Regions from separate parts of the Streptomyces sp. NPDC002853 genome, predicted to be linked through region 2. Evidence: riboswitches for the same ligand, from Rfam matches in the RefSeq annotation. Region 2 holds a riboswitch; each other region holds the start of a gene.
The links. A riboswitch is a leader RNA that binds a small molecule or an ion and turns the genes downstream of it on or off. The one in region 2 is predicted to bind cyclic di-AMP.

Region 1 (7,330 bases), on a different contig from region 2:
CGGCGTTCTGGTTCTTCGTGCCGCTGGGCGTCGGCGGGGTCGACGCGATGCGCCCGCCCTCGGCCGTCACCACCGAGACGGCGCCCGACGGACGCCGCAGACTCGTGGCCCGCAAGCCTGACAAGGGCCAGCTCGTCGCGCTGCTCGCGATGGTCATCGTCGCCATGGTCTTCGTCGGGAACGTGGACCTGGGCAGTTCGACCAAGGCCTATCTCTGGCCGACCCTGCTCGTCGCCGCCGGCGTCGCGCTGGTCTGGCGGCAGGCCGACAACGCCCGCCGGGCCCGCTGGATGGCCGTCGGCCGCCGCAGGCGCACCCTGACCATCGCCCGCGCGGCGGCCGGAGTGCTGCTGGTCGGCGCCGGCGTCTCCGGCATCGTCGTGCTGCAGGGCTCCACCTCGCACCTCAGCTCCGTGCTGCAGGCGGCGCTCGCCGTCCTGGTCGGCGTCGCGTTGCTCGCCGGCCCCTATCTCGTGCGCATGATGCAGGACCTCTCCGAGGAGCGGCTGATGCGTATCCGAGCCCAGGAGCGGGCGGAGGTCGCCGCCCATGTGCACGACTCGGTCCTGCACACCCTGACCTTGATCCAGCGCAACGCCGAGAACGCCTCCGAGGTGCGCCGCCTGGCCCGTGCCCAGGAGCGCGACCTGCGGCAATGGCTCTACAAGCCCGAGGGCACGGGCAAGGACGAGGCGGACGAGCCCGACACCCTCGCCGAAGCGGTCCGGCGCGACGCCGCCGAGGTGGAGGACAAGCACGGCGTCCCCATCGAGGTCGTCATAGTCGGCGACTGCCCGCTGGACGACCGCCTCACGGCGCAGACCCAGGCCGCGCGGGAAGCAATGGTGAACGCCGCCAAGTACGGTGGCGAGGGCGGTGCGGTGCAGGTCTTCGCCGAAGTCGAGGGGGAGACGGTGTTCGTGTCCGTCCGGGACCGTGGCCCCGGCTTCGATCTGGATTCCGTGCCGGACGACCGCATGGGCGTACGAGAATCGATCATCGGCCGTATGCAGCGCAACGGCGGCACGGCGCGGCTGCGCGCGGTGCCGGGGGGCGGCACGGAAGTCGAGCTGGAGATGGAGAGGACGGCGACGACATGAGCGACGCGAGCGAGCCCGTGGAGCCCAGGGGCGGAACGGAGGGCGCGGCCGAGTCGGCTCAGCCCGCGGAAGCGACGGACCCCGCGGCCGAAGCGGCCGGTGCCGCCGCGGGCGGTGCCCCGGAGGGCCGCCGCGCGCGCGTCGTCCTCGTCGACGACCACCGGATGTTCCGCACGGGCGTCCAGGCGGAGATCGGCAGGACCGCGATCACCGGGGTCGAGGTGGTCGGAGAGGCCGCGGACGTCGACCAGGCGGTCACGGTGATCACGACGGCGCGACCCGAGGTCGTGCTCCTGGACGTGCACCTTCCGGGCGGCGGTGGCGTCGAAGTGCTGCGCCGCTGCGCCCCGTTGATGTCCGACGCGGAGAGCCCCGTGCGGTTCCTCGCGCTCTCCGTCTCGGATGCCGCCGAGGACGTCATCGGAGTCATCCGTGGCGGTGCCCGCGGTTACGTCACCAAGACGATCACCGGTACCGACCTGGTCGACTCCATCTTCCGGGTGCAGGACGGCGACGCGGTGTTCTCGCCGCGCCTGGCCGGGTTCGTCCTCGACGCCTTCGCGTCGACCGACGCGCCGCCGGTCGACGAGGACCTGGACCGCCTGACGCAGCGCGAGCGGGAGGTGCTGCGGCTCATCGCGCGCGGGTACGCGTACAAGGAGATCGCCAAGCAGCTGTTCATCTCCGTCAAGACGGTCGAGTCCCATGTCTCGGCGGTGCTGCGCAAGCTCCAGCTGTCCAACCGGCACGAGCTGACGCGGTGGGCGACGGCGCGGCGGCTGGTCTGACCCACGGGCCGGCTCCGGCCCGACGGCCCGGCCTCGGGTCGCACACGGTCCCTCGGGGTGCCCCGGGGCCCCTCACGCCACTCGCGTCGCCCCCGCGAACGGCATCTGGCTGATCGGTGCGAGGCGGACCGGCGCGCTCGGGTTCGGGGCGTGAATCATCTGGCCGTTGCCCACATAGAGGCCCACATGGCTGATGCCCTGGTAGAAGAAGACCAGGTCACCCGGCTGGAGTTGGGAGCGCGGGACCCGCTCGCCCGCGGCGATCTGCGCGTACGTCGTGCGCGGCAGACCCACGCCCGCCGACCGGTACGCGGCCTGGGTGAGCCCCGAGCAGTCGAATGCGTCGGGCCCGGTGGCTCCCCACACGTAAGGGCTGCCGAGGGCCTTGTAGGCGTACGAGACGGCCGCCGAGGCGCGGGAGTTGGGTGCCTTGCCCCGGGCGTCCGGGAGGCCGTCACGGCCCGCGTCACGGGACGCCCTGCCCTCGCCCGCGAGCTCCGCGCGCTGATCGCCGGTGAGCTGTGACAGGAGCCGCTTGGCCGCACCGAGCTTTCCGGTGACCGTCTTCTTGTGCTTCTTCAGCTCCGCCTGACGGGACTTGAGGTGCGTGAGGGTGTCGTCGGCCTCGGTGCGCAGTTGGTCGATCTCCCGGAGCTGCTTCTGCACGCCGGTGACGGCCGCCGCCTGGCGGCTGTCCGCGCGGTCGGCGATCGCGGCGCGCTCGAGGTACTCGTCCGGGTCGGAGGAGAGCGCGAGCTGGACGGCGGGGTCGATGCCGCCGCTGCGGTACTGCGCGGCGGCGATCGAACCGAGTCCTTCGCGTGCCGAGTTGAGCTTGTCCGTCTTGCGGGCCGCCTCGTCACGCAGCTCGCCCAGGGACTTCTCGGCGCCCTCGGCCTTCTCCTTGGCTCCGTTGTACTTCTCGGTGGCGATCTCGGCCTCGCGGTAGAGCGCGTCGACCTTGGACTTCACCTCGGCCGGGCTGAGCCGTGGGTCCGCGTGCCCGGTGCCGTCGAAGGCGGTGGCCGTGGCGGCTCCCGCGAGGGCGATGGTGGCGGCGGTACGGGCCGTATGGCCACTGAGCGAGCGCTGTTTCGGCTTGCGGTGCGCTGCCACGAAGGGGGGCTCCTTTGGGTTCCGGCGACGGCCCGCACAGGGGGAGCGGGCCGCCGCCGGATTCTCGGCGGTGGTGGCCGACTGCCGCCCCGGGTCCGGGCGGCGGTGGGGAGCCGGTCACCTGACGAAGGACGCTAAACCTGACCGTCACGGGTTGGTGACGGATTGTGCGCAACTGCCGCAAGTGTGCTGTTCGGTGACCGCAAGTGACTGCGTGATCTGCCGGACCGGAGCCCTTCGGAGGCGCGCGTGACCGATGCGGCGTTCGGGGCCCACCTGGCTACGGAGTGGTGATAAGGCCCCGGCTAGGCTCCGGAGCCATGGACGTTCTCACCCATCTCTTCGTCGGCCTGCACATCATCGGCATCGCCTCCCTCCTGGGCGGCTTCCTCACCCAGATGAAGCAGATGGGCCAGGGCACGGCCCGCTTCAACCCCGCGATGCTGCACGGCGCGCTCACGATGCTCGTCACGGGCGTGATCCTGGTGGGCCTCAACCAGGCGGACGACAACCCCGTCAACAACGTCAAGATCGGCATCAAGATGGCCGTCCTGATCGTGATCCTCGCGCTGGTCTACGTGAAGCGGGACGACGAGAAGGTGGACAAGGGGATGTTCGGCGCCGTCGGCCTGCTGACCGTCGCGAACATCTTCATCGCCGTGCTGTGGACCTGAGCCCGCAGATCCGACCGGCCCACCACGCGCGCATGGCCCGCATCCCCCCGGGAATGCGGGCCACGCGCGCGTAGGGGCTCCTCCGCCGGTGATCAGGCGGGGCGCACCACACTGTGGATCGGCATGTAGTAGATCGATTCCACGCGGACGTTCGTGCCCGGCTTCGGGGCGTGGATCATCTTGCCGTCGCCGATGTAGATCCCGACGTGGCTGATGTCGTCGTAGAAGAAGACCAGGTCGCCGGGCTTGGCGTCGGCCGTCTTCACGGTCGTGCCGACCTTCACCTGGTCCCACGTCGTACGCGGCAGGGAGATCCCCGCGGCCTTCCACGCGTCCTGGGTGAGCCCGGAGCAGTCGTAGGAGTCGGGGCCGGTCGCGCCCCACACATACGGCTTGCCGATCTGCGCCTCGGCGAAGTTGATCACCTTCGCGGCCTTCGTCGCGTAGCCACTGTCCGTGTCGCCGGAGCCGGTGCCGGAGCCTGTGCCGGAACCCGAGCCCGAGCCCGTGCCCGAATCCGGGGTCTCCTTCTCCTTCTCGCGCTCCTTGGCCGCGGCCTCTTCCGCGGCCTTGCGCTTGGCCTCCGCCTCGGCCTCCTGCTTGCGCGCCAGCTCGGCAGCCTTGCGCTTGGCCGCTTCTTCCTTCTTCTTCTCGATCGCCGCGAGCCGCGCCTTCTCCTCGGCGGTCAGCTCCGAGAGCATCGTGCGCGCTGCGCCCAGCTTCTTCTGGACGGTCTGCTTGCTCGTCCGCAGATCGTCCCGCGAGTCGCTCAGCGTCTCCAGGCTCTTGGCGGCCTTCGTGCGTTGCTTCGTCGCCGAGGCCTGCTGCGTCTGGTAGTCGTCGACCGCCTTCTTCTGGCGCGCGGTCAGCCGGTCCGACAGGTGGTTCTGGTCGAAGAACCCCTGCGGGTCGTCGGCGAGCATCATCGTGGCGGTCTCGGAGGCGCCGCCGGTGCGGTACTGGGCCGCGGCGAACGTGCCCAGCCGCTGCCGCGCCTCGTTCAGCTTGTCGGTGCGCTTGGCCACATCGTCGAGAAGGGTGTCGACCTTCTTGCGCTGCTTGTCGGTGCGCTCCTTGACCGAGTTGTACTTCTGGGTGGCCACGCCCGCCTGGTGGTAGAGGTCGTCGACCTTCTTCTGCACCTCTTCGAGGCTGGGCTTCTGGGGCGCTGACGGTGCCGCTTGCGCGCTCTGTGACAGGAGAGCCACGGAGGTGAGGGCTGCCGTCGTGATGCCGAGGGCCGGAGCGGTGCGTAGGCCGGCGATGCGGGCCCGCGGCTTGCGGTGCGACGCCAAGGGAGGCGACTCCTTCCGTAGACCGCCTACCGGGTTAGCTGTCGGGTTCGGGCGGGTGGTTCCGGAAGGTTGCCCTACGGTCCCGTACTGCGTACGGGATCGATTCACCCCAAGTTCTTGGTGGGTCCCCGGCTCCGAGGAGATCGAACTCGGCGGAGGCCACCCGTTCCCGGCGGGGTTCGCCGGTGGGAGTACGAGCAGCCCGCGGAGCACGGTAGCCAACTCGTGTGGTCCGTGTGAAGGTTGATGTTCGATATGCCCGATACGTTTTCGTTACTTTACGAAGCTCTTGACGCGGACACGCAGGGTCGTCGCGGAACGTGACGGTCCGCGGGCGGGGTGTATGCGGGCCGGGCGTGTGCGGGTGGACCTGGCCGGAACCCGGGGCGGGTTGTCAGTGGGGCCGCCTAGACTCGGGAGGCGATGAGCAGCCTCTTTGATGACAGCTTCCTGGCGGACCTCAAGCCCTCACGGGCTTCCGATGAGGAGCCCCCGCCGCCGCCCGAGGACAGTGCCCCGGAATCCGTTCCGGATGATCTGTTCGACGGGAAGTTCGACGCGCCCACGCCCCGGGACGCGCACTACCGCGGCGGCGCCCCGCGCCCCGTGATCGACCCGGCGGCCCTGCTCGACGGCCTGAACGAGAACCAGCGCGCGGCCGTCGTGCACGCGGACTCCCCGCTGCTCATCGTCGCGGGCGCGGGCTCCGGCAAGACCCGGGTCCTCACGCACCGCATCGCGTATCTCCTGGCCGAGCGCCACGTGCACCCGGGGCAGATCCTGGCGATCACGTTCACGAACAAGGCCGCGGGCGAGATGAAGGAGCGCGTCGAGCAGCTCGTCGGGCCGCGGGCCAACGCGATGTGGGTGTCGACGTTCCACAGTGCGTGCGTCCGCATCCTGCGCCGCGAGTCCAAGAAGCTCGGCTTCACCTCCTCCTTCTCGATCTACGACGCCGCCGACTCCAAGCGGCTGATGGCGCTGGTCTGCCGTGACCTGGACATCGACCCGAAGAAGTTCCCGCCGAAGTCCTTCAGCGCCAAGATCTCGAACCTGAAGAACGAGCTGATCGACGAGGAGACCTTCGCAGGACAGGCCGCCGACGGCTTCGAGAAGACGCTCGCCCAGGCGTACGCGATGTACCAGTCGCGGCTGCGCGAGGCGAACGCCCTCGACTTCGACGACCTGATCATGACGACGGTCCACATGTTCCGCGCGTTCCCGGACGTCGCCGAGCACTACCGCCGCCGCTTCCGCCACGTGATGGTCGACGAGTACCAGGACACCAACCACGCGCAGTACGCCCTGGTGCGCGAGCTGGTGGGCCCCTCCGGAGGCGAGGGCGACGACCCGGCCGAGCTGTGTGTCGTGGGTGACGCGGACCAGTCGATCTACGCCTTCCGCGGCGCGACGATCCGCAACATCCTCCAGTTCGAGGAGGATTACCCCGACGCCACCACGATCCTCCTGGAGCAGAACTACCGCTCCACGCAGACGATCCTGACCGCGGCCAACGCCGTCATCGAGCGCAACGAAAGCCGCCGCCCCAAGAACCTGTGGACCAACGCGGGCGCGGGCGCGGGCATCACCGGCTATGTCGCCGACACCGAGCACGACGAGGCGCAGTTCGTCGCCGACGAGATCGACCGGCTCACCGACGCGGGCGACGCGAAGGCGGGCGACGTCGCGATCTTCTACCGGACGAACGCGCAGTCGCGTGTCTTCGAAGAGATCTTCATCCGCGTCGGCCTGCCCTACAAGGTCGTCGGCGGCGTCCGCTTCTACGAGCGCAAGGAGGTCCGGGACGTCCTCGCGTATCTGCGGGTGCTCGCCAACCCGGAGGACTCCGTCCCGCTGCGGCGCATTCTGAACGTGCCCAAGAGGGGCATCGGTGACCGCGCGGAGGCGATGATCGACGCCCTCTCGCAGCGCGAGAAGATCTCCTTCCCGCAGGCCCTGAAGCGCGTCGACGAGGCGTACGGAATGGCGGCCCGCTCGGCGAACGCCGTCAAGCGTTTCAACGTGCTGATGGAGGAGCTGCGGACCATCGTCGAGTCCGGCGCGGGGCCCGCCGTCGTCCTGGAGGCCGTGCTCGAACGGACCGGGTACCTCGCCGAGCTGCAGGCATCGACCGACCCGCAGGACGAGACGCGCATCGAGAACCTCCAGGAACTCGCCGCCGTGGCCCTGGAGTTCGAGCAGGACGCAGGTGCGGCCGCCTCCGAAGGCGAGGGCGAGGGCGAAGGTGAGACCGAGGGTGAGGCCGAGGACGTAGCCGAAGGCGCGGACGCGGGCGCAGGTGTGTCGGGCACGCTCTCGGAGTTCCTGGAAAGGGTCGCGCTCGTCGCTGACTCAGA
Region 2 (7,330 bases):
GACGGCACCATCTCCATCCTCGACCTGGGCATCGCCTCGGTCATGGACACCGACACCACCCGCCTCACACACACCGGTTCGCCCATCGGCAGCCCCGCGTACATGGCCCCCGAGCAGGCGATGGGCGGCGCGGTCGGCCCGTACACCGACCTCTACGCCCTGGGTGTCCTGCTGCACGAACTCCTCAGCGGCGACGTGCCGTTCTCCGGTTCCACCGCGCTCGGCGTCCTGCACCGGCACCTCTACGAACCGCCGCTCCCGGTCCGCCGCCTGCGCGCCGAGGTCCCCGAGGCCCTCGAAGCCCTGGTGCTCCGGCTCCTCGCCAAGGACCCCCAGCACCGGCACGCCAGCGCCCAGGACGTCTACGAGGAACTGGCCCCGCTGCTCCCCGCACGCGGCATACCGACCGGCGGTCCGCTCGACCCCACCCGCCCCTTCCTGCGCCCGCACGCCCCGTGGCCCGACCGCGCCACGACCCCGGCGCCCGCCCCCGCCATCCAGCCGGACCGCCCCGACCACCGCCGGACCCCCGGCAGCCACACCGACGTGGTGCACGCGGTCGACGAGGTCAAGAGGCTCCTCGGCGAAGGACGCATCACCCAGGCCGTGGACATCCTCGGCTCGATCCTGCCCGCGGCCGCCGCCAAGCACGGCGAGCACTCCCCGGTGGTCCGCTCCCTGCGCAAGCAGTACGCGGCGACCCTCATGGACGACGGCCAGTACCGCCGCGCCCTGCCCGAACTGCGCCGCCTCGCCGACGAGCGCGCCGCGGAGTCCGGCCAGGCCGACCCGCACTCACTCCAGTTCCGCTACGAGGCGGCGCAGTGCCTGGAGCAACTGGGCGAACCGGCGGCGGCCCTCGCGGAGTACCGCGCACTCCTCCCCTACTACGAGAACCGCTACGCCTCCGACGACCGCGACCGCCCCCTGGAGATCCGCCGCCGCATCGGCCACCTGCTCCTGGCCCTCGGCGACCGCGCGGCGGCCCACGACACGCTGGCACGGCTGCTCATGGACGCCGAACGGATGCACGGGGTCGGCCATCCGTTTCCGGCGGAGATCCGGCGTACGTTGCAGTGGCTGGGACAAGTGCGCGGTTGACGAGGGCCGAGGGTGCCCCAACTCCCCGAGAATCGTTGGTCGAATAGGTGGCCGAGAGACCGGCCACTCCCTAACATCGATCACCGCAAGACTTTGTGCACCGCCGCACAATCTCCGACCGGGAGGCTCACTTGCACCGCCGCCGTCGCACCGCGCTCGTTCTCTCCGCCGCAGCCGTCACCGCGGCTCCTCTCCTCACCGCCTGCGGCGCCGAAGCCCATCCGGGCGCCGCGGCCGTCGTGGGCAACGACCGGATCACGGTCTCGCAGCTGGAGGGCCGGGTGAACGAGGTGCGCGCCGCGCAGCGCGCCGCGATCCCGGACGAGCAGCAGTACGAGCAGGCCATCGCCAAGTCCGGCGGCCTCACCCGCAGCACGCTGCACACGATGGTCCTCGACAAGGTGCTGCACCGCGCGGCCGTCGACGCCGGGGTGGACGTGTCACGCCGCGACATCCAGACGATGAAAGCGGGTCTCGAACAGCAGGCGGGCGGCAAGAAGCAGCTCGAACAGGGCTGGCTCCAGCAGTACAGCGTCGCCCCGTCCCAGCTGGAGAACAGCCTCCGCACGGAGATCGAGGCCCAGAAGCTGGCCAGGAAACTGGGCGTGGACATGAACGCCCCTCAGGGCCAGGCGATCTTCTGGAAGGAGCTCTCCAAGGCCTCCAAGAAGCTGGACGTGGACCTGAACCCGCGCTACGGCACGTGGGACGTGGAGAAGAGCAAGCGCGCCGACAGCAAGACGCCGTGGGTGCGCGAGGTGTCCGGGGACAAAGCCGCGGGCCCCAAGCAGGCGTAAGGACGTCAGTCGGGGGCCGCCGGCCGCGTGGGTTACGTTCGACGGGTGAACGCAACCACGCCCCCGGCCGACGCCCCCGGCCGCGTCATCCTCCTCACCACCAGCCACCGAGTGGCCCCCGGCCTCCTCTCCTGGCCCGCGTGGCAGGCCCTGCACGGGGCCGACGAGGTCCTGTGCGCCGACGCCGCGCACCCCCAACTGCCGTACCTGCGCGAGGCGGGCGTGCGCGTGGAGCAGGCGTCGCCCACGGCCCAGGAGCTGGTGGACGCCTGCGCCGGCGGCCGTACGGTCCTCGTCGTCGCCACGGCCGAGGGCGACAGCGCCCTGACGGACGGCCTCGCGAGGCTCGCGGGCTCGGGCCGCGTCCCGATGCCCGACCTCGAACTGCTCCCGGCGTCGTACGACCTGCCGGGCGCGCGGCTCCTCGACCTCGTCCAGGTCATGGACCAGATCCGGGTCGAGTGCCCCTGGTCGTCCCAGCAGACGCACAAGGGCCTGGCGAAGTACGCGATCGAGGAGGCGTACGAGCTGGTCGAGGCGATCGAGGAGGGCGACAGGGACGAGCTGCGGGAGGAGCTGGGCGACGTCCTGCTCCAGGTGGTCTTCCACTCCCGCATCGCGGAGGAGGACGACGTGTCCCCCTTCTCCGTGGACGACGTGGCGGGCACGATCGTCGAGAAGCTGATCCACCGCCACCCGCACGTCTTCGGCGACGACGCGGCCCACACCCCCGAGGACGTCAAGGCGCACTGGCTCCGCAAGAAGGCCGAGGAGAAGCAGCGGTCATCGGTCACGGAGGGAATCCCCCTGGGCCAGCCGGGCCTGGCCCTCGCGGCCAAGCTGGCCTCACGGGTGCGGACGGCGGGCTTGGAGGTGCCGGTTCCGACGGGGGAGGGCATCGGGTACGAACTCCTGGCACTCGCCCTGCGCGCGGAGGCGGACGGAGTCGACCCGGAGGCGTCCCTGCGAGCAGCGGCACGGGCTTACCGGGACGCGGTGCTGGCGGCGGAGTGCGGGCCCGGGGCGCAGGGGAGTTCCAGCCCGTCCGGCGTTTGAGGACGAACTCGGCGGAGCCGATGACGGCAGGCATGCAGGTAGGCAGGTAGGCAGGTAGGCAGGCATGCAGGCAGGGCCCAGGGGCCAGACGCAAGCCGGATAACGTCGTCCCATGCGAGACCAGCCGCCAGCCCCCGCCGGGGACACCCCCGCAGCCTGCCCGGCAGGGGCCCACGTGTCCGAGGCCCAGGGGCCAGAGCTCTTCACCTGGGAGTTCGCCACCGACCCCTATCCCGCCTACGCCTGGCTCCGCGAGCACGCGCCCGTGCACAAGACGCGGCTGCCCAGTGGCGTGGAGGCGTGGCTGGTCACCCGGTACGGCGATGCCAAGCAGGCGCTCGCCGACCAGCGGCTCAGCAAGAATCCGGCCCATCACGGCGAGCCCGCGCACGCGAAGGGCAAGACCGGCATCCCCGGCGAGCGCAGCGCCAACCTCATGACGCATCTGCTCAACATCGATCCGCCGGACCACACCCGCCTGCGCCGCCTCGTCTCCAAGGCCTTCACCCCCCGCCGTATCGCCGAGTTCGCACCCCGCGTCCAGGAGCTGACCGACCACCTCATCGACCAGTTCGCGGAGAAGGGGGAGGCGGACCTCATCCACGACTTCGCCTTCCCGCTCCCCATCTACGCGATCTGCGACCTGCTCGGGGTGCCCCGCGAGGACCAGGACGACTTCCGGGACTGGGCGGGGATGATGATCCGGCACGGGGGAGGGCCGAGGGGAGGGGTCGCCCGGTCCGTCAAGAAGATGCGCGGTTACCTCGCCGAGCTGATCCACCGCAAGCGGCTCGAACCCGGCGACGACCTCATCTCCGGGCTCATCCGCGCCTCCGACCACGGCGAGCACCTCACCGAGAACGAGGCCGCCGCGATGGCCTTCATCCTGCTCTTCGCCGGCTTCGAGACGACCGTCAACCTCATCGGCAACGGCACCTACGCCCTCCTGACCCACCCCGAGCAGCGCGAGCGGCTCCAGGCATCGCTCCGGGACGGCGACACCGGGCTCTTGGAGACGGGGCTCGAGGAACTCCTGCGCTTCGACGGTCCCGTCGAACTGGCCACCTGGCGGTACGCCACCGAGCCGCTGACCGTCGGAGGGGAGGACATCGCCGCCGGCGACCCCGTCCTCGTGGTCCTCGCCGCCGCCGATCGCGACCCCGCGCGATTCGACCGGCCGGACACGCTCGACCTCTCCCGCCGCGACAACCAACACCTCGGCTACGGCCATGGCATTCATTACTGTCTCGGCGCACCGCTGGCCAGGCTGGAAGGGCAGGCCGCCCTCGCGACCCTCCTGCGGCGCCTCCCTGACCTGCGCCTGGCGGCGGAACCTGGTGATTTGAGGTGGCGCGGCGGGCTCATCATGCGTGGACTGCGCACGCTTCCGGTGGAGTTCACACCCGCACAGCAGAGCAAATATTCGGCACCTGAAACGACGTTTAACTGACGGGCCGTCAAGACTGTGACTTTCACGTGATCTCCGCTGCATCGACTTGTGACAAGCGTTCGACTGCCGCTACGTTCACCGACGACTCGGCATCCCGTGCCGCAGTCGTCGCTCCAGTCACGCGAAAGGCAACCGCATGCTCTCCGGCAATGGTCGTCACCGACGCCCCCGCCAGGCCCCGGCCCTGATCGTCGCGGCAGGAGTGGCGGGATCGGCCATCGCGATCCCGCTGCTCGGCGCCACCAGCGCGAGCGCGGCGGACACCGCCACGTGGGACAAGCTCGCGGAGTGCGAGAGCGGCGGATCCTGGAGCGCGGACGCGGGCAACGGCTACTACGGCGGGCTCCAGCTCTCGCAGCAGACGTGGGAGGAGTACGGCGGCCTCGACTTCGCGCCGAGCGCCGACCAGGCGAGCCGCTCCCAGCAGATCTCGGTGGCCGAGAAGGTCCTCGACGACCAGGGTGCCGACGCCTGGCCGAGCTGTGCGCCGATCGCCGGTCTCACCGAGGGCGGTGCCGCCGCCGACGTCGACCCGGGCGCCCCGATCACGACCATTCCTTCTGACGAGCCGTCGGAATCGACCGGGTCCGGCGAGTCGTCGAAGCCGGGCGGGTCGGACGAGGCCGACGCGTCGCCGAGCGAGTCGGCCGACCCCTCGGACAGCGCCGAGCCGTCCGGGAAGCCGGACTCCGATGACGCGTCACGAGACAAGAATCACGACGAGTCGGGCAAGTCGGATGACTCGGGCGACTCGGGTGACTCGGATGAGTCGGCCGAGCCCGGTGACTCGACCAAGTCCGGCGAACCGGACAAGTCCGGGCGTGACGAGACCACTTCGCCCGCCCCCTCGCCCTCCACCGGCGAGGGTGAAGGCCGTCACCGCGGCGGCAGCGCCGACGACGAGGCGTCCGAAGGCTCCGCCCGCGAGGGTTCGGGCCGGCACGCCTCCCGTGGCGACGAGCGCGAGCACGACGTCTCCGACGGGACGTACACGGTCCGTTCCGGAGACAGCCTCTCGGTCATCGCCGACGACCTGGAGGTGAAGGGCGGGTGGACCGAGCTGTACGCCGAGAACGAGAAGTCGGTCGGCTCCGACCCCGATCTCATCCTTCCCGGTCAGAGCCTCGATTTGGGCGAAAAGTAGGGGTAGTTGGCGAGTCGCTTTGCGCTCGATGTCCCAATTGGCGCAAGTGAGACATGGGTCTCAGAAGCCCTGATCGTCTTTGAAATTCGGGCGATCGCATGTCTACGGTCGTGACCGCTCGCCACAGCGGGCCCCGCCGGTCGGTACGCCGAGTCCTGCCAACGGCCGTTCGGGAACAGTCGTCGCGTAATGCGCCGTAGGCAGGAGCGGGGGAACCAAGGTTTCCGCCGGGCCCGGCCGTTGAGCCTCGCGAGAGCGAGGCACACGGACGGGAACGGCTAGGGGTTAAGTCGCGCTCAGGAAGCGCGGCCGGGCAACCACATCGGCCCGAACCCGACAGCTCACCTCGCAGGCGTCGGTGAGGGGATCACTCATGCTGTTTTCCAGCAAGGGCAAGCACCGCCGCCCGTCCAAGGCCACCCGTGTCGCCACGCTCGCCGGCGTCACCGGTGTCGCGGTCGCAGCCCCGCTGATGGCGGCCGGTCAGGCCTCCGCCGCCACGAACTCCGAGTGGGACGCCGTCGCGCAGTGCGAGTCGGGCGGCAACTGGTCGATCAACACCGGCAACGGCTACACCGGCGGCCTGCAGTTCTCGTCGTCCACCTGGGCCGCGTACGGCGGCACGAAGTACGCGCCCACCGCCGACAAGGCCTCCAAGGCCCAGCAGATCGAGATCGGCGAGAAGGTCCTCGCGGGTCAGGGCAAGGGTGCCTGGCCGAGCTGCGGCGTCGGCCTCTCGGGCGCGTCCAACGAGGGTGGCGGTGCGCAGGAGAGCGCCCCGCAGCAGACCCAGGAGCAGCCCAAGAGCCAGCCCAGCGCCCAGACCGAGCAGCCGCAGCAGGCCGCTCCGAAGGCCGAGGCCGCCCCGAAGGCCGAGTCCGAGAAGACCGTCGAGACCCCGACCGGAAAGACGGTCAAGAAGGGCGACGGCGAGTACAAGGTCAAGAAGGGTGACACCCTCTCCAAGATCGCCAAGGCCGAGGACGTCAAGGGCGGCTGGCACAAGGTGTACAAGCTCAACGGCGACATCATCGACAACGCCGACATGATCTTCCCCGGCCAGCAGCTCCACCTGAGCTAGTCCTGGCGGGGCACCCCCCTCCCCGCCCCGGTGCGCGTATCCCCCGTACGCACCGGGGCGGGGTTCCTTTGTGCTCCACGCTTTGTTCCGTTCGGAAACATTTTGCTCTCGGTTTGTCCACAGGGCGGTCGCTCGGCTGGCTCTTGTCCGGGAGCCGGTTAGGCTCGTGTCCGCGAGGCCAACGCCCCGCGTACCCGCGTCACATCCCAGAAGGAGATGCTCGTGCCGTCCATCGACGTCGTCGTAGCCCGGGAAATCCTGGACTCCCGAGGCAACCCCACGGTCGAGGTCGAGGTCGGCCTCGACGACGGCAGCACGGGTCGTGCCGCCGTTCCGTCCGGTGCGTCCACCGGTGCTTTCGAGGCCATCGAACTCCGTGACGGTGACCCCAACCGTTACATGGGCAAGGGCGTGGAGAAGGCCGTCCTCGCCGTCATCGAGCAGATCGGCCCGGAGCTCGTCGGGTACGACGCGACCGAGCAGCGCCTGATCGACCAGGCGATGTTCGACCTCGACGCCACCGACAACAAGGGCTCGCTCGGCGCCAACGCCATCCTCGGCGTCTCGCTCGCCGTCGCGCACGCCGCGTCGGAGGCCTCCGACCTCCCGCTCTTCCGCTACCTCGGTGGCCCGAACGCGCACCTGCTGCCCGTTCCGATGATGAACATCCTGAACGGCGGGTCGCACGCGGACTCGAACGT
Region 3 (7,330 bases), on a different contig from region 2:
CGCTCATCGAGGACTGGTGGCAGAGCCAGATCTCGGTGCCGTCGTCGAGTTCGAGGATCGTGCGGTAGCCGTACGCCCCAGCCCAGCCGGCTTCCTTGATGGTGCCGGAGTGGACGGCCTTGATGGGCGTGCCCGTCGGAGCCGCGAAGTCCAGGCCGGTGTGGTAGCCGGAGGACCACATGGAGCCGGGCTGACCGAAGGTGCCGGTGAGCGTGTACGAGGCGACGGGGAGCGTGTAGCTCTTCGCGAGCTTGGCCAGGCGCTCCGCCTCGGCCTTCTTCTTGGCGGCGGCCTCGGCCTTCTTCTTCGCGGCGGCCTTCTCGGCGGCGATCTTCTTCTCGGCCGCGGTCTGCTTGGCGGCGGCCTGGGCGGCGGCCTGCTTGACGGCGGCTTCCTCGGCGGCCTTCTGGACCGCGTCGTCCGCCTGGTCCTGCTGGTTCTCCGCCTGCTCCATGATGCGGGCCCGCAGTGCCTCGCCCGCGTCCGTGGTGCCCTGCTCGGTGTCGGCGGCGCTGAGGCCGGCGGCACTGAGCGGCGCTGCAGCGGTCACCACGCCGTTGTCCGCGGAACCCGAGTCGGCCGAGTCGTCGGATATCAAGGACCCCACGCCCGGAAGCGACTTGGCCTCCGGCAGCGAGTCCGTGACGGCCGAGAGGTCCGGCATCGCGATGGAGACCGGGGGCTTGCCGTCCTGCGCGGTGGCGATGCCGCCCGCGCCGACGGCGGCGATGACGCCTACGCCGAGAACCGTGGAGCTGCGGGCGAGCCCGCCACCACCCCGCTTGTGGACGCGGTGCCTGCCGCGGACGGGACGGATGGACTCCTCGGTGGGGTTCCATTCCTCCCAGGAATTGTCGTCGTACCCACCGAAATCGTCGTCATTCGGTACGTAAACGCCTTGGGGGGCAGGGCGGTTGGACGCCACTGGGGCGCACTCCTTTCCTTCCTTCTCGCCTACCGGGTTAGCTGACGGGTTCGGAGCAGGAAGGTCTCCTACGAGCATCTGGCACGGAGGCACAGATGCCCGATTCACCCCAATTAGTGGTTCCCCGGCTCCCTTTCGGGATTAGGCGCGTGCGCGCGGAGCCGACTCGAGTGACGGCTGGGACGACCGCGCTGCGTTATCGAACGTTAATAGACAGCGGGCCGGTATTCCAAGCTGTTCCGACTGATCGTTAACGCACATGGCACGTACTTATCGGGACACCGGGGGCCGGAACGGGGCGAGTTGACCCCACTTCTTCACACACCGGAGCTTCACATCTCCTTGACAGTACGTCAGTTGTTATGCGGAGTGGTGTCCTTCCGTCACGGCCGGTGACAGGGGCCGCCGCACCGCGAGCAACGCCATGTCGTCGGTCCCCCCGCCCCCGGTGTGCCGCCGCACTTCCTCGACGAGCGTCGTCAGGAGCGCGTCGGGGCCGCCCGGCCCCGGGAAGATCCGGCCGCCGAGCCGCGCCGCCGGGTCGTAGAACTCGCCCCGGACGTCACGCGCCTCGGAGAGCCCGTCGGTGTAGAGCAGCAGCATCGCCCCCGGCGGGAACTCCGTCTCGTCCGCGCGGTCCGGCCAGGCGCCCAGGTCGCCCATCCCGAGCGGCAGCGCGGGCTCGGTGGCGGACATGACGCACAGCCGTCCGTCGCCGCGCAGGAGCAGCGGGCCCGGGTGCCCGCGGTTGATGAGACGCACCAGACCGTCGCCGTGCGGGATCTCCGCGAGGACGGCCGTGGTGAATCCCTCGAAGGCGTCGAGCCCGTCGCGCCGTGTGCCCTCACGCGCGAGGGCACGCTCCAGGCGCTGCGCCACGGCCTCCAGCGTGGTCTCCTGCTCGGCGGCCTCCCGGAACGCCCCGATCACCACGGCGACGGCCGCCACCGCGCCCATGCCCTTGCCCCGTACGTCGCCGACGATGACGCGGACACCGTGCGGGGTGTCCTGCACCGCGTACAGATCGCCGCCGATGAACGCGTCGGCCTCCGCGGCCTCGTACCGCGCCGCGACGTCGAGACCGCCGATGTGGGGGTCCGGCTGCGGCAGCACCGCGCGCTGGGCGGCCTCGGAGATGGAGCGGGCGGACGCGAGCTGTCTGTCGCTGCGGCGTACGACGCGGTTGATGACGACGGCGAGAACGGCGACGGTCGCCACCGTGATCAGTTCGGTGACGGCCTCGACGTCGGTGGTGGTGCTCGTCTTGAAGTGCAGGGCGAGCACGGCGGTGCAGGAGGCGGCGCCGATGAGGACGGTGCTGAGCAGCGAGTAGAAGGGCGCTGCGATGAGCGGGGCCGCGGTGAACAGGGGTACGGCGGTGAACCTGGGCGGGGTAGAGACGTCGTACACGATCCCGAGGACGATGAGCAGCAGGGGGAGAGCCCGCACGAGCGCACGCTCGTGCCGGACATCGGGACGCCTGCCGCCGCCCCCGCCGATTCCTCCTCGCTGCCCCACTCACTCAGGGTTCCCGGAGGGGCGGCGTGGGGCGACCGGTGTGGGCCGACCGGGCTATCGGCCGGACTGTCCTCTGGCAGCGCCTTCACCGCGGCGGAAAACACCGAAGGCCCGGATCCATTTCTGGATCCGGGCCTTCGGTCTTTAGTAGCGGGGACAGGATTTGAACCTGCGACCTCTGGGTTATGAGCCCAGCGAGCTACCGAGCTGCTCCACCCCGCGCCGTTGAATGCAACTCTACGCCATCAGGGGGAGTGAAAGCGAACCGGTTGCGGAGGGCCCTGCCGGCAGGCCGCGGGAAGGCCATCCGCCGAACGCACCGAAGGCCCAGGTCGGGGAACTCCCCGGCCTGGGCCTTCTCGGTAGACCGTGTGGGACTCGAACCCACAACCAATGGATTAAAAGTCCACTGCTCTGCCAATTGAGCTAACGGTCCGTGCGGATGCACCCCACGAGCATAGCCGCAGAGGCCCGGCCGTCCGATCGGGTATCGCCTCCCGGGCCCGTCGCGCGCTCCGCGACGGGCCCGGAACGGCCGCCGCGCGCTCAGGGGTCGGCCGGTTTCGGCGCCCCGCGCCTAGCCGCCTCGCGGGCCGCCGTGCGCTCGTGGTCCGGGTTCAGGAACCAGTGCCTGGCCGAAGCGAACCACCAGGTGGCGGCGAACCCGAGGACCACCAGGACCGCGATCGGGGCGTAGTTGAAGGTCTCCCAGGTGACGGGCGAGACCTGCGGCAGCATGAAGAGCACGGTGATCACGCCGACCCAGGCCACCGCGACGATGCCGATCGGGCGGGAGAAGCGCCCCAAGTGCCAGGGCCCGCGCTCGAATTCCTCGCCCTTGCGCAGCCTCAGGAGGGTCGGGATGACGTAGGCGATGTAGAGCCCGATGACGGCGATGGACGTCACCGCCGCGTACGCCGTGACGTTGATCAGGTAGGGAAGACCGAGGACGAGCGCGCCGAGGGCCGCGAGCCAGACGGCCGCGACAGGCGTGCGCGTACGCGAGTTGACCGAGTGCCAGATGTGCGAGAACGGCAGCGCTCCGTCCCGCGAGAAGGCGTAGATCATGCGGGAGTTGGCGGTCACCGACGCCATGCCGCAGAAGAGCTGCGCGCCGATGACGACGAGCAGGAGCAGCTTGCCCGTGGTCGCTCCGAGCGCGTCGAGGAGGATCTGGGCGGGCGGAGCCCCCGTCGCCGACTCACGGGCCCCGTCGTACGACTGGATGGCGAACGTGAAGCCGAGGAGCAGCACGAAGCCCGCGATCCACGACGTCCAGATGGAGCGGACGATGCCCTTGGGCCCGGCGGTGGACGCGTCGTGCGTCTCCTCGGTCATGTGCGCGGAGGCGTCGTACCCGGTGAAGGTGTACTGAGCCATCAGCAGCCCGATGAGAGCCACGTACAGCCCGCTGCCCCACCCCGTGTTGTTGACGAACTCGGTGAAGACGAAGGACGCCGACTGGTGTGAGTCCGGCGAGAAGGCGAGCGCGCCGACGATCACGGCAACCCCGAAGACGTGCCACCACACGCTGACGCTGTTCAGCAGCCCGACGATGCGCACGCCGAAGGTGTTGAGCAGCCCGTGCAGGACGAGGATCGCGGCGAACAGCATGATCGTCCGCCCCTCGCTCACCTCGAACCCGAACTGCAGATTCAGATAGGCGCCGAGGAACGAGGCCGCCCCGAAGTCGATCCCGGCGGTCACGGCGACCTGCCCGAGCACGTTGAACCACCCCGTGAACCACGCCCACGCGGCCGCGGTCCGCGGCGGCGCGAGCCGGTGCGCCCAGAAGTAGAGCCCGGCGGAGGTCGGATAGGCGGAACAGATCTCCGCCATGGCGAGCCCGACGAACAGCGTCATCAGACCGACCCCGACCCACCCCCAGGTGATCAGGGCGGGACCGCCGGTGTTCATGCCGAACAGGTACATGGTGAGACAGCCGGACAGCACCGAGATGATCGTGAACGAGACCGCGTAGTTGGAGAACGCGGACATGCGGCGGGCCAGAACCTGGGTGTAGCCGAGCTGGGCGAGGCGCTCCTCGTCGGAGCCTGGTGGTGGTTTCATGCACGAGCGTTGCCCACGACAGGGACATGACATGCGTCACGTTTGACCAAAAGACGTGACCAAAAGACGTACGTACGCCGAAGGGCCCACCCCGGATGGGGTGGGCCCTTCGGTTCAACTGCTCAGCAGGCGTCAGCCGTTGCGCTTCCAGCGCGGCTTGTCGTCACGGCGGCCGAAGGAGCCGGTGCCGGTGCCGGAGCGGTCACGGTTGAACGACGGGCGGTCGTGGCCACCGGAGCGGGCGCCGCCGGAGGGGCGGTCGTCACGGCGGTCACGGTTGAACGGACGGTCGCTGCCGCGGTGGCCGCCGGAGGGGCGGTCGTCGCGGCGGAAGCCGGAGCCACCACGGTCGTTGCGGTCACGGTTGAAGCCGCCGCCACCCTCGCGACGGTCGCCGCCGGACGGGCGGTCGTCACGGCGGAAGCCGCCACGGTCGCCACCCTCACGACGGTCGCCGCCACGGAAGCCGCCCGACGGACGGTCGTCACGGCGGAAGCCGGAGCCACCGCGGTCGTTGCGGTCACGGTTAAAGCCGCCGCCACCCTCACGACGGTCACCGCCACGGAAACCGCCCGAGGGACGGTCGTTGCGGTCACGGTTGAAGCCGCCGCCGCCCTCGCGACGGTCGCCGCCACGGAAACCACCCTCGCGGCGGTCGCCGCCACGGAAGCCACCCGAGGAACGGTCGTCACGGCGCTCGAAGGAACGGCCACCGCGGTCGTCGCGGCGCTCACGCTCGTAGTTGCCGCGCTCGTCACGCTGCGGACGGCGCTCCTCGCGAGGCGCGGCCGCGGGCTGCTCCGGGACGGAGACAGCGGCCTCGACCTCGGCCTCGGCGGCGGCGGTGGCCTCGGCGACCGCGGTCTCCGGGTCGTCGCCACGCTCGCGGGCGGCACGCGCGGTGAGGCGCGAGGCCTCCTCGCGCAGCTCCGTCGCGCGACGGGTCGCGCGCTCCAGCTCCTTGGTGAGGTCCTTGACCTCACGCTCGGCCTGGGTCGCCGCGTTGCCCGCGGAGTCGGCCTGCACCTCGGTCATCGAACGGGCGCCGGTGATCTCGGCGACCTCCGGGTCGAAGGTGCCGCCGCCGTTGATGATGTGACGCGTGGCGTCGACGCCCGCGTCCTCCATCAGGCGGAAGATCTGGCGGCGCTGGTGCGGCAGGGACAGGGACACGACCGTGCCGGAGCGGCCCGCGCGAGCGGTACGACCGGAACGGTGCAGGTAGTCCTTGTGGTCGCCGGCCGGGTCCACGTTCAGGACCAGGTCGATGCCGTCGACGTGGATGCCGCGCGCGGCGACGTCGGTGGCGACGAGCGCGTTGACGTAGCCCTTCTTGAAGTCCTCGAGAACGCGCGTACGGGCGCCCTGCGTCATGCCGCCGTGCAGCGCGTCGGCCTTCACGCCGGACTCGCAGAGCTGCTCGGCGATGCGGTCCGCGCCCAGCTGGGTGCGGACGAAGATGATCGTGCGGCCCTTGCGCGAGGCGATGGCGGCCGTGACGGGCGCCTTGTCGCGGGGCTTCACGATCAGGATGTGGTGGGTCATGGTCGTGACGTTGCCCTGGGCGCTGTCGACCTCGTGCGTGACCGGGCTGTTCAGGTAGCGCTTGACCAGCGTGGAGATCTCGTTCTCCATCGTGGCCGAGAACAGCATGCGCTGGCCGCCGGACGGAACCTGGTCGAGCAGCTCGGTGACCTCGGGCAGGAAGCCCAGGTCGGACATCTGGTCGGCCTCGTCGAGCACCGCGATCTGGGTGTTCTCGAGGGAGCAGGCGCCACGGCTGATGATGTCGCGCAGACGGCCCGGCGTGGCGACGAGGATGTCGACGCCGCGCTCGAGGGCGTAGATCTGGTTGCCCATCGACGTACCGCCGCAGACGACCTTCATCTTCAGGCCGAGCACGTCGCCGTACGGCTGGAGGGCGTCCGCGACCTGCATCGCGAGCTCACGCGTCGGCGTGAGGATGACGCCGCGGGGCTTCTTCTTCTCGGTGCGGCCCTCGGAGGCCAGCGTCGCCAGCATCGGCAGGCCGAAGGAGAGGGTCTTGCCGGAGCCGGTGCGGCCACGGCCGAGGATGTCCTTGCCGGCCAGGGCGTCCGGGATGGTCGCGGCCTGGATCGGGAAGGGGGAGGTCACGCCGTTCTGGGCGAGCTTGCGGACGATGCCCTCGGGCAGTCCGAGGTCACCGAAGGTGGGGCCGGTCTCGGCCTCTTCGGCGGCTTCTTCGACCTCGGCGACGGCCTCGGCGGCCGCCTCGGTCTGAACGACGACCTGCTCGGCGGCCTCCACGACGTCGGCGACGTCGGTGGCCTTGACCGTCTCGACGGCCTCGACGACGGCCTCGACCGTCAGCTCGTCGGTCGTCTCGTTCTCGGGCAGGACGGCGTGGTCAGAGTGAGAAATGGACATGCGAAATGCGAAACCTTCCGGAGTCTCGGCACGCGCCCGTCAACTCCGTGATTTCGCAATGGACCGCCTCGATGCGGTCAGCCACGGCAAGGGAGAGTACGCGCCACGCGGCGCTCTTCTTTTTCGGCGCCGGGCAAATGGGATCAAACGATCTACCACCATACGCACCCACCCCCCCAGAAGGCAAACCGCACCCTCCGGGGCACCTTGGATTCCACTCCCCACAGCCCGCCTCACCTGCGACGAAGCGGGTTTCGGACAGGGGCGAACAGGCTCAGGCCATCCTAGCGATCCGAGCCATCCGAGCGATCCGAGCCGACCTAGGCGGGTCCGGCCTCCGGTGACGGTTCACGTGACCTGAGCCCTTCCGACCGCTCCCCCAGCTGCGCGCCCTGCTTCGGCCCCTCG
Region 4 (7,330 bases), on a different contig from region 2:
GGGAATGCGCATGACTGACCTCCGCCTTAATCCCCGCGAAACGCGGTCGATCGACGCCTGTTCTGCGACTCTATTGCAGGGCGGCCGAATTTCCGACGGCAGGCTGAAATCCAGGGATACTTTTGGCCAGAGGAGATGCGGGAACGGCGAAAGCCCCGGCTCGACGAGCCGGGGCTTTCGGTGAATCAGTGACGCTCGTGCGTCCGCGTTCGACCGCTGGGATCAGACGTTGACGCCGTGCGAGCGGAGGTACGAGACGGGGTCGATGTCCGTGCCGTAGTCCGCGCCGGTGCGGGCCTCGAAGTGCAGGTGCGGGCCGCTGGAGTTGCCGGTGGAGCCGGAGAGGCCTATCTGCTGGCCCGGAGTGACCGCCTGGCCGACCGTGACGCCGAGGGACGACATGTGGCCGTACTGGGTGTACGTGCCGTCGTTCATCTTGATGACCACGTTGTTGCCGTAGGCGCCGCCCCAGCCGGCCTCGACGACGGTGCCGGAGCCGACCGCGTGGACCGACGTACCGGAGGCCGCGTGGAAGTCCACGCCGGTGTGGCTGCCGGAGGACCACATGGCGCCGCCGGTCTGATAGCCCGTGGAGACGTACGAGCCGGAGATCGGGGAGACGTAGCTGTTGAGGCGCTTGCGCTCGGCCTCGCGAGCGGCACGCTCCTTGGCCTCGCGCTCCTTCTTGGCCTTGGCCTTCGCCTCGGCCTCGGCCTTGCGCTTCGCCTCTTCGGCCTTCTTCTTGGCGGCCTCTTCGGCCTTCTTGGCGGCTGCGGCGTCGTCGGCGGCCTGCTGCTGGGCAGCGGCCTGCGCGTCGATGCTCTCGGCGAGCGAGTCGCCCACGGAGATGGCCTGGGTCAGGCCGGTGTGCTCAAGAGCCGCCGCGTCGTCGGCGGCGAGCGCCGGAGCGGCCAGGCCTCCGATGACACCGGTGGTGGTGAGGGCGGCGACGCCCGCCACGTTCGCGGTCGTACGCGTGAGGCGGCTCGGGCGACGGTGCTTCCCGGTGGCACGGGTGAACGCCATGAAGCGGCTGATCCTTTCCTTCCTTCTCGCCTACCGGGTTAGCTGACGGGTTCGGAGCAGGAAGGTCTCCTACGAGTCCCTCACCTGACGGCAAGGTTCCCGATTCACCCCAAGGGGACATGTGGGTCCCCGGCTCCCCTGGCTCGCGCCGTACGGGGACTCGGCGATGACTGTCCGGTGCCGCGGGTGCGGCGTACTGCATGACGAACAGCCGGGATGACGCTAAGCGGGCCATCTTTCAAACGACAAACGGATCAGAGCTTTTGTAGCGCACGCCACAGGTCAGACACGTAACCTCCATATCAATTCGGACATAAGAGGACCCCAGTGGTAAATCTCAGCCACTGGGGTCCCGATATGTCCTGACTGCCACTCAGCCCGTGACCACACTCACTTCACCGATGCCGAGCGCCCTGACGGGCTCCTCGATCTGCGCGGCGTCACCGACCAGCACCGTCACCAGCCGGTCCACCGGGAAGGCGCTCACGACGGCGGCAGTGGCCTCCACGGTGCCGGTCGCGGCCAACTGGCGGTACAGCTGGGCCTGGAAGTCGTCCGGCAGGTGCTGCTCGACCTGGTCGGCGAGGGTGGCCGCGACGGACGCCGCCATCTCGTACTTGAGCGGGGCCACGCCCACCAGGTTCTGCACGGCGACATCGCGCTCGGCGTCCGTGAGGCCGTCGGCCGCGAGGGTGCGCAGGACCTTCCACAGGTCGTCGAGCGCCGGGCCCGTGGACTCGGTGTCCACGGAGCCGCTGATGGCGAGCATCGCGGCGCCGGTGCCGTCCGGTGCGGAACGCAGGACCTGGGCGAACGACCGTACGCCGTAGGTGTATCCCTTCTCCTCGCGCAGGACGCGGTCGAGGCGCGAGGTGAGGGTGCCTCCGAGGCAGTACGTGCCGAGCACCTGCGCGGGCCACACGCGGTCGTGGCGGTCCGGTCCCACGCGGCCGATGAGCAGCTGCGTCTGGACGGCTCCGGGGCGGTCCACGATGACGACACGCCCGGTGTCGTCCGCGGTCACCGGGGGCACCGGACGCGGCTCGGCGGTGCCGCCCGTCCAGGCCCCGATGGTGTCGGCGAGCACGGCGTCCAGATCGACACCGGTCAGGTCGCCCACGACGACGACGGTCGCCGTGGCGGGACGCACGTGCTTCTCGTAGAAGGCGCGCACCGCCGCCGAGTCGATGGGCGTCACCGTCTCCTCGGTGCCCTGACGGGGGCGCGACATGCGCGAGGTCGCCGGGAAGAGCTGCCGGGAGAGCTCCTTGGCGGCGCGACGCCCCGGGTTGGCGGCCTCGTGCGGGATCTCGTCAAGGCGGTTGCGCACGAGGCGCTCGATCTCGCTGTCCGCGAAGGCGGGGGCGCGCAGGGCGTCGGAGAGCAGACCGAGCGCCTTCGGGAGGCGGGAGACCGGGACTTCGAGCGATACGCGTACGCCGGGGTGGTCGGCGTGCGCGTCCATGGTGGCGCCGCAGCGGTCGAGTTCGGCGGCGAAGTCCTCGGCGGAGTGCTTGTCCGTGCCTTCGTTGAAGGCCCTCGCCATGATGGTGGCGACGCCGTCCAGGCCGGCGGGCTCGGCTTCGAGCGGCGCCTCCAGGTGGACCTCCACCGCGACGACCTGCTGGCCGGGGCGGTGGCAGCGCAGCACCGTGAGGCCGTTGTCCAGGGTGGCGCGCTCGGGCGCGGGGAAGGCCCACGGCCGTGCGTCGCCCGCCTGGGGCTGCGGGTGGAACTGCATCGTTGCGGCCTCGGTCACTTCGCCGCCTCCTCTTCGTCCTCGTCGGTGGCTTCGGCGGCGGCAGCGCCCTCGATGGGCTCGTACACGAGCACCGCGCGGTTGTCGGGGCGCAGGCGCGCGGCGGCGGCCGCCCTGACCTCTTCCGCGGTGACGTCCAGGACGCGCCCGACGGCGGTGAGGGCGAGCTGCGGGTCGCCGAACAGGACCGCGTACCGGCAGAGTTCGTCCGCGCGGCCCGCCACCGTGGAGAGACGGTCGAGCCACTCGCGCTCCAGCTGTGCCTGGGCGCGCTCCATCTCCTCCTCGGTGGGGCCCTCTTCCGCGAAGCGGGCGAGCTCCTCGTCGACCGCGGCCTCGATGACGGGGACCTCGACGTCACCGGACGTCTTCACGTCGAGCCAGCCGAGCGAGGGGGCGCCGGCGAGCCGCAGCAGGCCGAAACCGGCCGCCACGGCGGTGCGGTCGCGGCGCACGAGGCGGTTGTAGAGCCGCGACGACTCGCCGCTGCCGAGGACCGTCAGCGCCAGGTCGGCCGCGTCGCACGCGCGCGTGCCGTCCTCCGGGAGGCGGTAGGCGGCCATCAGGGCGCGGGCGGGGACCTCTTCCTCGACGACCTCGCGCAGCTCCTTGCCGATCGTGTCGGGCAGCGAACCGTCGCGCGGCGGCTGCTTGCCGTCGTGCGAGGGGATGGACCCGAAGTACTTCTCGACCCAGGCGAGGGTCTGCTCCGGGTCGATGTCGCCGACGATCGACAGAACCGCGTTGTTGGGCGCGTAGTAGGTACGGAAGAACGCCCGCGCGTCCTCCAGCGTCGCCGCGTCCAGGTCGGCCATGGAGCCGATCGGGGTGTGGTGGTAGGGGTGGCCCTCGGGGTACGAGAGGGCGGTCAGCTTCTCGAAGGCCGTGCCGTACGGAACGTTGTCGTAGCGCTGGCGGCGCTCGTTCTTGACGACGTCGCGCTGGTTCTCCATGGATTCTTCGTCGAGCGCGGAGAGCAGCGAGCCCATGCGGTCGGCTTCCAGCCACAGGGCCAGCTCGAGCTGGTGTGTGGGCATGGTCTCGAAATAGTTCGTGCGCTCGAAGCTCGTGGTGCCGTTGAGCGAACCGCCCGCACCCTGCACCAGCTCGAAGTGGCCGTTGCCCTGCACCTGCTTCGAACCCTGGAACATGAGGTGCTCGAAGAGGTGCGCGAGGCCCGTACGCCCCTTGACCTCGTGGCGTGAACCGACGTCGTACCAGAGGCAGACCGCGGCGACCGGGGTCAGGTGGTCCTCGGAGAGCACCACGCGCAGGCCGTTGGCCAGCCGGTGCTCGGTCGCTGTCAGGCCGCCGGAGCCGGCCTCGGCTGTGGCCGTGTGACCCATGGGCATGTACGTCCCTTCGATCGCGAAAAGCTGGAAATTCTGCCAGTCCTGACACTGTATGCAAGCGTGCCGACAACCTGTGAAGTTCCCGCTCCGCGCTCGGCGTAGTCGGCCCCGAAGTCCGGGTCGTGGTCGGCGTTGTCAGTGGGACAGTCCACAATGGTCGGCGTCAGATCCCTTTGATGCCCTGGCAGACACCCTGAAGGAGCCGCAGCAGCGATGGCCCGCCGCAGCACGAAGACCCCGCCGCCCGATGACTCGTTCGAGGAGAAGATCCTCGACATCGACGTCGTCGACGAGATGCAGGGCTCCTTCCTCGAGTACGCGTATTCGGTCATCTACTCGCGCGCCCTGCCGGACGCCCGCGACGGCATGAAGCCGGTGCACCGGCGCATCGTCTATCAGATGAGCGAGATGGGCCTGCGCCCGGAGCGCGGCTATGTGAAGTGCGCCCGCGTCGTCGGCGAGGTCATGGGTAAGTTGCACCCCCACGGCGACGCGTCGATCTACGACGCCCTGGTGCGCATGGCCCAGCCCTTCTCCATGCGCCTGCCGCTGGTGGACGGCCACGGCAACTTCGGCTCCCTCGGCAACGACGACCCGCCGGCCGCCATGCGGTACACCGAGTGCAAGATGGCCGACGCGACGTCCTTGATGACGGAGTCGATCGACGAGAACACGGTCGACTTCGAGTCGAACTACGACGGCCAGGAGCAGGAACCGGTCACCCTCCCGGCGGCCTATCCGAACCTCCTGGTGAACGGCGCTTCGGGCATCGCCGTCGGCATGGCGACGAACATGCCGCCGCACAACCTCGGCGAGGTCATCGCGGCCGCCCGTCACCTGATCAAGCACCCCGGGGCCGACCTGGAGACGCTGATGCGTTTCGTCCCGGGCCCCGACCTGCCCACGGGCGGCCGCATCGTCGGCCTGACCGGGGTCAAGGACGCGTACGAATCAGGGCGCGGCACCTTCAAGATCCGCGCGACGGTGGCCGTCGAGAACGTGAGCGCGCGCCGCAAGGGCCTGGTCGTCACCGAACTGCCCTTCTCCGTGGGCCCCGAGAAGGTCATCTCGAAGATCAAGGACCTGGTCGGCTCGAAGAAGCTGCAGGGCATCGCGGACGTCAAGGACCTCACGGACCGCTCGCACGGCCTGCGCCTGGTCATCGAGATCAAGAACGGCTTCGTCCCGGAGGCCGTCCTCGAGCAGCTCTACAAGCTGACGCCGATGGAGGAGTCCTTCGGCATCAACAACGTGGCCCTGGTGGACGGCCAGCCCCTCACGCTCGGCCTCAAGGAACTGCTCGAGGTCTACCTCGACCACCGCTTCAACGTGGTGCGCCGCCGCAGCGAGTTCCGCCGCGGCAAGAAGCAGGCCAGGCTGCACCTGGTCGAGGGCCTTCTGGTCGCCCTCCTGGACATCGACGAGGTCATCCGCCTCATCCGCTCCAGCGACAACTCCGCGCAGGCCAAGGAGCGCCTGATGGAGCGCTTCTCGCTGAGCGAGATCCAGACGCAGTACATCCTCGACACGCCGCTGCGCCGCCTCACCAAGTTCGACCGCATCGAGCTGGAGTCCGAGCGCGACAAGCTCAACGCCGAGATCGAGGAGCTGACCCGCATCCTGGAGTCGGACGCCGAGCTGCGCAAGCTGGTCTCCGCCGAACTGGCCGCCGTGTCCAAGAAGTTCGGCACCGACCGGCGCACGGTCCTCCTGGAGTCGGCGGGCACCCCGGCGCCCACCGTCTCGCTGCAGGTGGCGGACGACCCCTGCCGCGTGCTCCTGTCCTCGACCGGCCTGCTGGCCCGTACGGCCAACGGCGAGCCGTTCGCCGAGAGCGACACCAAGCGCGTCAAGCACGATGTGATCGTCTCCGCGGTGCCCGCGACCGCGCGCGGCGAGGTGGGCGCGGTGACTTCTGCCGGACGCCTGCTGCGCCTCTCCGTGGTGGACCTCCCCCAGCTCCCGGAGACGCATTCGGCGCCGAACCTCTCCGGAGGCGCGCCGGTCTCGGAGCTGCTCTCCCTGGAGACGGACGAGAAGCTGATCTGCCTGATGACCCTGGACGAGTCCTCACCGGGTCTGGCCCTGGGCACCGAACAGGGCGTGGTCAAGCGCGTCGTCCCGGACTATCCGTCCAACAAGGAAGAGCTCGAGGTCATCACCCTCAAGGACGGTGACCGGATCGTCGGCGCGGCCGAGCTGCGCACCGGCGAGGAGGACCTGGTCTTCATCACGGACGACGCCCAGCTCTTGCGCTACCAGGCCTCGCAGGTACGCCCGCAGGGCCGCCCCGCGGGTGGCATGACGGGCATCAAGCTCGCGGACGGCGTCAAGGTCATCTCCTTCGTGGCAGTGGACCCGGCCGTGGACGCCGTGGTCTTCACGGTGGCCGGCTCGCGCGGCACGCTCGACGACTCGGTGCAGACGACGGCCAAGGTGACGCCGTTCGACCAGTACCCCCGCAAGGGCCGCGCCACGGGGGGCGTACGCGTCCAGCGCTTCCTGAAGGGCGAGGACTGCCTGAGCTTCGCGTGGGCGGGCCCGACGCCACCGCTCGCGGCCCAGCGCAGTGGTCTGCCTGCGGAGCTGCCGGAGATCGACCCGCGCCGCGACGGCTCGGGCGTCTCCCTGGCGAAGCCGGTGGCGGCGGTGGCGGGCCCGGCGTAGCCGGCTACTCCGCCGGCTCTGGCTCCTGCACGTACCGCAGTACGCCCCACATCCCGTGCTCATCGGCACCGGCCTGTGGGGCGTACGCGCGCGCGGCCTCCAACTCCTTCTCCAGGGCGGGTACGTCGATGCCGGACCCGATGAACACGAGCTGGGTCAGCCGGGCCTCATTCGCGGCCCACGGCTCCGGGTAGAACCGCAGAAAACGCCCCACGGCGTGCACGGCGTACTTGTTGCGCGGGTCGTCGGCGCCGAAATCGACGTACCCCTTGATGCGGTAGAGCCCTTCGGGCCGACTGTCGAGTAGGGCCATGAACGGGCGGGGGCTCATGGGCACTTCGGAGGAGAAGGAGAGACTTTCGTAGGCGGAGTGCAGATGGCCATGGTGGTCGCCGCCCGCGTCATGCTCATGCTGATGCAGGTCGTCGAAGGAGAGCTGTCCGAGGCGCTCACCCACGGGCTTCCGGTCAAGGAGCAGCTCGACGTCGACGCGTCCGTAAGAGGCGGGGACGACGGCGGCACGATC

Region 1: linked by a shared signal. The riboswitch ahead of ACWD02_RS40285 (NlpC/P60 family protein) and the one ahead of ACWD02_RS24680 (transglycosylase family protein) in region 2 are both predicted to bind cyclic di-AMP.
Region 3: linked by a shared signal. The riboswitch ahead of ACWD02_RS36610 (M23 family metallopeptidase) and the one ahead of ACWD02_RS24680 (transglycosylase family protein) in region 2 are both predicted to bind cyclic di-AMP.
Region 4: linked by a shared signal. The riboswitch ahead of ACWD02_RS17745 (M23 family metallopeptidase) and the one ahead of ACWD02_RS24680 (transglycosylase family protein) in region 2 are both predicted to bind cyclic di-AMP.

The regions. Positions count from the first base shown of each region.
Region 1 is NZ_JBSFUS010000021.1:62,410-69,739, forward strand. Features, by position in the region: gene ACWD02_RS40265 (PspC domain-containing protein) at 1-1,100, shown strand, start outside; gene ACWD02_RS40270 (LuxR C-terminal-related transcriptional regulator) at 1,097-1,888, shown strand; gene ACWD02_RS40275 (NlpC/P60 family protein) at 1,961-3,004, opposite strand; gene ACWD02_RS40280 (hypothetical protein) at 3,325-3,678, shown strand; gene ACWD02_RS40285 (NlpC/P60 family protein) at 3,771-4,973, opposite strand; cyclic di-AMP (ydaO/yuaA leader) riboswitch at 4,982-5,138, opposite strand; gene pcrA (DNA helicase PcrA) at 5,397-7,330, shown strand, end outside.
Region 2 is NZ_JBSFUS010000009.1:6,336-13,665, reverse strand. Features, by position in the region: gene ACWD02_RS24705 (protein kinase domain-containing protein) at 1-1,101, shown strand, start outside; gene ACWD02_RS24700 (SurA N-terminal domain-containing protein) at 1,233-1,898, shown strand; gene ACWD02_RS24695 (nucleoside triphosphate pyrophosphohydrolase) at 1,944-2,954, shown strand; gene ACWD02_RS24690 (cytochrome P450 family protein) at 3,067-4,404, shown strand; gene ACWD02_RS24685 (transglycosylase family protein) at 4,541-5,548, shown strand; cyclic di-AMP (ydaO/yuaA leader) riboswitch at 5,731-5,918, shown strand; gene ACWD02_RS24680 (transglycosylase family protein) at 5,922-6,629, shown strand; gene eno (phosphopyruvate hydratase) at 6,852-7,330, shown strand, end outside.
Region 3 is NZ_JBSFUS010000016.1:21,618-28,947, forward strand. Features, by position in the region: gene ACWD02_RS36610 (M23 family metallopeptidase) at 1-925, opposite strand, end outside; cyclic di-AMP (ydaO/yuaA leader) riboswitch at 937-1,083, opposite strand; gene ACWD02_RS36615 (PP2C family protein-serine/threonine phosphatase) at 1,286-2,443, opposite strand; tRNA gene ACWD02_RS36620 (tRNA-Met) at 2,592-2,665, opposite strand; tRNA gene ACWD02_RS36625 (tRNA-Lys) at 2,807-2,879, opposite strand; gene ACWD02_RS36630 (amino acid permease) at 2,990-4,513, opposite strand; gene ACWD02_RS36635 (DEAD/DEAH box helicase) at 4,646-6,922, opposite strand; gene ACWD02_RS36640 (hypothetical protein) at 7,243-7,330, opposite strand, start outside.
Region 4 is NZ_JBSFUS010000006.1:114,564-121,893, reverse strand. Features, by position in the region: gene ACWD02_RS17750 (GntR family transcriptional regulator) at 1-12, opposite strand, end outside; gene ACWD02_RS17745 (M23 family metallopeptidase) at 223-1,026, opposite strand; cyclic di-AMP (ydaO/yuaA leader) riboswitch at 1,039-1,202, opposite strand; gene ACWD02_RS17740 (M16 family metallopeptidase) at 1,400-2,785, opposite strand; gene ACWD02_RS17735 (M16 family metallopeptidase) at 2,782-4,131, opposite strand; gene ACWD02_RS17730 (DNA gyrase/topoisomerase IV subunit A) at 4,351-6,804, shown strand; gene ACWD02_RS17725 (CobW family GTP-binding protein) at 6,809-7,330, opposite strand, start outside.